DNA from 2 places in the Pseudomonas anuradhapurensis genome. Region 1 is predicted to be linked to the other one. Evidence: riboswitches for the same ligand, from Rfam matches in the RefSeq annotation. Region 1 holds a riboswitch; the other holds the start of a gene.
What was found. Region 1 has a riboswitch for cobalamin ahead of cobW (cobalamin biosynthesis protein CobW). Riboswitches for the same ligand answer to the same signal wherever they lie in the genome.
Positions count from the first base shown of each region.

Region 2: linked by a shared signal. The riboswitch ahead of cobO (cob(I)yrinic acid a,c-diamide adenosyltransferase) and the one ahead of cobW (cobalamin biosynthesis protein CobW) in region 1 are both predicted to bind cobalamin.

Region 1 is NZ_CP077097.1:2,831,950-2,834,147, reverse strand. It holds gene HU763_RS13130 (branched-chain amino acid aminotransferase) at 1-624, opposite strand, end outside; cobalamin riboswitch at 776-988, shown strand; gene cobW (cobalamin biosynthesis protein CobW) at 1,089-2,156, shown strand; gene cobN (cobaltochelatase subunit CobN) at 2,160-2,198, shown strand, end outside.
Region 2 is NZ_CP077097.1:1,376,017-1,378,214, forward strand. It holds gene HU763_RS06300 (hypothetical protein) at 85-663, opposite strand; cobalamin riboswitch at 831-1,050, shown strand; gene cobO (cob(I)yrinic acid a,c-diamide adenosyltransferase) at 1,171-1,782, shown strand; gene HU763_RS06310 (cobyrinic acid a,c-diamide synthase CobB) at 1,779-2,198, shown strand, end outside.

The sequences.
Region 1 (2,198 bases):
GGCCTTCTTCGCTTCGGCACCCGGCTGCAGGCTGGCGGCGTAGTTGCCACCGACCTTGGCCGCGCCCGTGCCTTGCGGGGCCGCGCGGTCGAAGCTGGAAATCTGGAAGTTGTGCGGCTTCATGCCACCCTTGAAGTACGAGCCCACCGGGATGGCGAAGATCGAGAAGATGAACTCGGGGGCGGTGCGCACGCCAATGTTGTCACCGGTGCCGATCACGAACGGGCGCAGGTAGAGGGCGCCTTTGCCATGTGGCGGGACGAACTTCTCGTTGGCCTTGACCACTTGCTTGCACGCCTCGATGAACGCATCGGTCGGCACCTGCGGCATCAGCAGGCGGGCGCAGCTGCGTTGCATGCGTGCGGCGTTCTGGTCCGGGCGGAACAGGTTGATCGAACCGTCCTTGCAGCGGTAGGCCTTGAGGCCTTCGAAGCATTGCTGGCCGTAGTGCAGGGCCGTGGAGCCTTCACTGATGTGCAGCACGTTGTCTTCGGTCAGGGTGCCTTTGTCCCACTCGCCATTGCGCCATACGGACAGGTAGCGTTTGTCGGTCTTGATGTAGTCGAAACCCAGCTTGTCCCAATTAATGCTTTCGTTGCTCATGACACCCTCATTGTCTTGCAAGTGCCCAATCACTCGGGCTGCTGTTATATGCGCACCACGCCACCATAATACATCCGCGGCAGATCGGGAACGGCCAGTCACGAAACTCCCAGGCGCTGAACATATCGAGGCAAGCCCCAGCGGCAATGGTTGACCACCCGCCAACCACTGCGTAGCCTTGCCACTTCGAGGTTCTTCGGCCAGGCCGAAGCTAAGACGGGAACGCGGTACAAGCCGCGGCTGCCCCCGCAACTGTAAGCACCGACAACGGATCGACACAGCCACTGCGCCCGCGCGCGGGAAGGCGTCATCCCGCCAGCCTGCCGCATTGGCGAGCAACTGGAACGGTGCGAGCCAGGAGACCTGCCTCGGCACGTTTTCGACTTTCAACCGGGCGGGGTGATCCGGTGGCGAACAAGCCCGGCCGGCCTGGCCTGCGGCTGTCGTCCTGCATGCCCGCGCCAATCTGCCAAGGGCAATGCGACATGAAAACACTGGCCAAGCTCCCCGTCACCATCGTCACCGGCTTCCTCGGCTCGGGCAAGACCACCTTGCTGCGGCACATGCTCGACAACGCCCAGGGCCGCCGCATCGCGGTAATCGTCAACGAGTTCGGCGAACTGGGCATCGACGGTGAAATCCTCAAGCAGTGCAGCATCGGTTGCACCGAGGAAGAAGCCAGCGGTCGGGTCTACGAACTGGCCAACGGCTGCCTGTGCTGCACCGTGCAGGAAGAGTTCTTCCCGGTGATGCGCGAGTTGGTGGCACGCCGTGGCGACTTGGACCATATCCTCATCGAAACCAGCGGCCTGGCGCTGCCCAAACCGCTGGTGCAAGCCTTCCAGTGGCCGGAAATCCGCAATGCTTGCACAGTCGACGCGGTGATCACTGTGGTCGACAGCCCTGCGGTGGCCGCCGGCACCTTCGCCGCCTACCCGGACCAGGTCGATGCCCAGCGCAAGCTCGACCCCAACCTGGACCACGAGTCGCCACTGCACGAACTGTTCGCCGACCAGTTGGCCAGCGCCGACCTGGTGGTGCTGAACAAGGCCGACCTGATCGACGCCGAAGGCCTGGCCAAGGTCCGCACCGAGGTGGCCGAAGAACTGCCTCCGGCGGTCAAGGTTGTCGAGGCCAGCAGCGGCAAGCTGCCGCTGGAGGTGCTGCTGGGTGTGGGCGCCGAGTCCGAGGCGCACATCGATGGCCGCCGTACCCACCATGATTCCCACCATGACGGTGATGACCATGACGATCATGACCACGACGCCTTCGACTCCATCTCCATCGACCTGCCCGAAGCCGACGAAAGCCTGCTGCTCGATGCCCTGACCCAGCTGGTGGTGGAGTTCGGCATCCTGCGCGCCAAAGGCTTCGCTGCAATCCCCGGCAAACCGATGCGCCTGCTGGTGCAAGGCGTGGGTACCCGTTTCGACAAGCACTTCGACCGCGCCTGGCGCGCCGACGAGCCGCGCATCACCCGCCTGGTGCTGATTGGCCAGGACCTCGACGCCGCCCAGCTGGAAGCGCGCCTGCGCCAGGCACTAGGCGCCTGACCCATGCACCTGCTGCGGACCCAGCCCGGCGGCTTCGTGCCG
Region 2 (2,198 bases), 1.5 Mb from region 1:
CGTACCCACAGAACTCGGTTACCGGACGCAGCTCCACTCCCTGCGTTGGGCCGAATGCTGCTTTCCGGCTGAGATCAGTACAGATCAAACCTGCTTGATCAGCAGCGCTACACCCGGAAAATACTGCCCCAGATCGTTATGCAGCTTGCGCAAGGCATACGGGAAGTACCAGGCAATCGCGCAAGCGGTGTGTTTCTGCAAGTCGTCGACCAAGTCCTGCAGTTCCTCCGGGCTGGCATGCTGGCCAGCCTTCCATGGGCTGACGAAGAGCGCCCCAGCCCTCAACTGACTGGGGCCGGCTACCTGGTGGGCAACAGCGGCGGTCTGCTGCAGGGGCCCCGCCATGTCCAGCCGGGCAATTTTTGGCCAGCGCTGGCTGACACTGAGGTACAACGCTTCGTCGGCACCGCGGATCAACAGGTCGCAGCGCCCTTCGAATTCCCCTTCATCACGCTGCTTCTTCCCCGCAAACTGCTGCAGCGCCGCCAGCTCGGCCTGCCAAGCCGCCGCGGCCAACAACCCGGCATTTGCCGCTGCGCCATGCCAGTGCGGCGCTTCGGCATCACCGGCAAACTGGTTGAAACGGTCAATGCAGTCAACCCAGCGCTCCAGCACAGGGCTTAGAAACTCAAGGCGCGGGTTTCTGATGATCTGGCCTCGCATGCGGCACTCTCCTGTTGTTGTTGTAATCGCATTTGGCTACAAATGATGGCTATGTGATATCACTGTGTGCAGTACAGCACAACCCGATGAATTGGCCATTACCGGGGCGGTACCTGTTCGCCTGCAAAGCAGCCCGCTTCGATTGACGCTCCTGATACAACCCACTAACCTTCGCGCGTGTTTCAGGTGTCCTGCCAGCGCTGTCTGGGCAGGGTGAAACTGGGAAGCCGGTGGGCGCCAGCAAGGTGCGAGTCCGGCGCTGCCCCCGCAACGGTAGGTGAGACGCGGCCGCGCAGGGCCACTGGGTGCCAGCATCCGGGAAGGCGCGCTGGCCTGGGCCGAGGCCCGCTCACAAGCCCGGAGACCGGCCTGATACTGCCAACGGCATCACGGAGGGTGATGCGCGGTGCACCGTGGCTGACGGCCATGGCTCCTGCGCGTTCTCCGTTTGCCCGCCTATTACCTGTCGCCGCGCGTTGCCGGGGTGCCAGCCAGCGGAGAACCCTGATGAGCGAGACTACCGAACGCGACGAACGCCACCTGGCGCGCATGCAGCGCAAGAAAGCGATCATCGACGAACGTATCGCCAATTCCCCCAACGAATGCGGCCTGCTGCTGGTGCTGACCGGCAATGGCAAGGGCAAGAGCAGCTCGGCCTTCGGCATGCTCGCGCGCGCCCTGGGCCATGGCATGCAGTGCGGTGTGGTGCAGTTCATCAAGGGCCGCAACAGCACCGGCGAAGAGCTGTTCTTCCGGCGCTTTCCGGAGCAGGTGCGTTACCACGTGATGGGCGAGGGCTTTACCTGGGAAACCCAGGACCGCCAACGCGACATTGCCGCCGCCGAAGCAGCCTGGGCCGTGTCGCGTCAGTTGCTGCAGGACCCGGGCGTACAGTTCGTGGTGCTGGATGAGCTGAACATCGCCCTCAAGCATGGCTACCTCGACCTTGACCAGGTGCTGGCCGACATCCAGGCGCGCCCGCCGATGCAGCATGTGATCGTGACTGGCCGCGCCGCCAAACCGGAAATGATCGAACTGGCCGACACCGTGACCGAGATGGGCATGCTCAAGCACGCGTTCCAGGCCGGTATCCGCGCACAGAAGGGCGTCGAACTGTGAGCCAGCCCCGTCATTGCCCCGCCGTATTGATCGCGGCACCGGCCTCCGGCCAGGGCAAGACCACCGTCACCGCCGCCCTGGCCCGCCTGCACCGCAACCTCGGGCGCAAGGTGCGGGTGTTCAAGTGCGGGCCCGATTTCCTCGACCCGATGATCCTCGAACGGGCCAGCGGTGCGCCGGTCTACCAGCTGGATCTGTGGATGATCGGTGCCGAGGAAAGTCGCCGTTTGTTGTGGGAGGCAGCCGCCGAGGCCGACCTGATTCTCATCGAAGGGGTGATGGGGCTGTTCGACGGTACCCCGTCCAGCGCCGACCTGGCCCGTCACTTCGGTGTCCCGGTGCTGGCGGTGATCGACGGCACGGCCATGGCCCAGACCTTCGGTGCCCTGGCCCTGGGCCTGGCACGCTACCAGGCC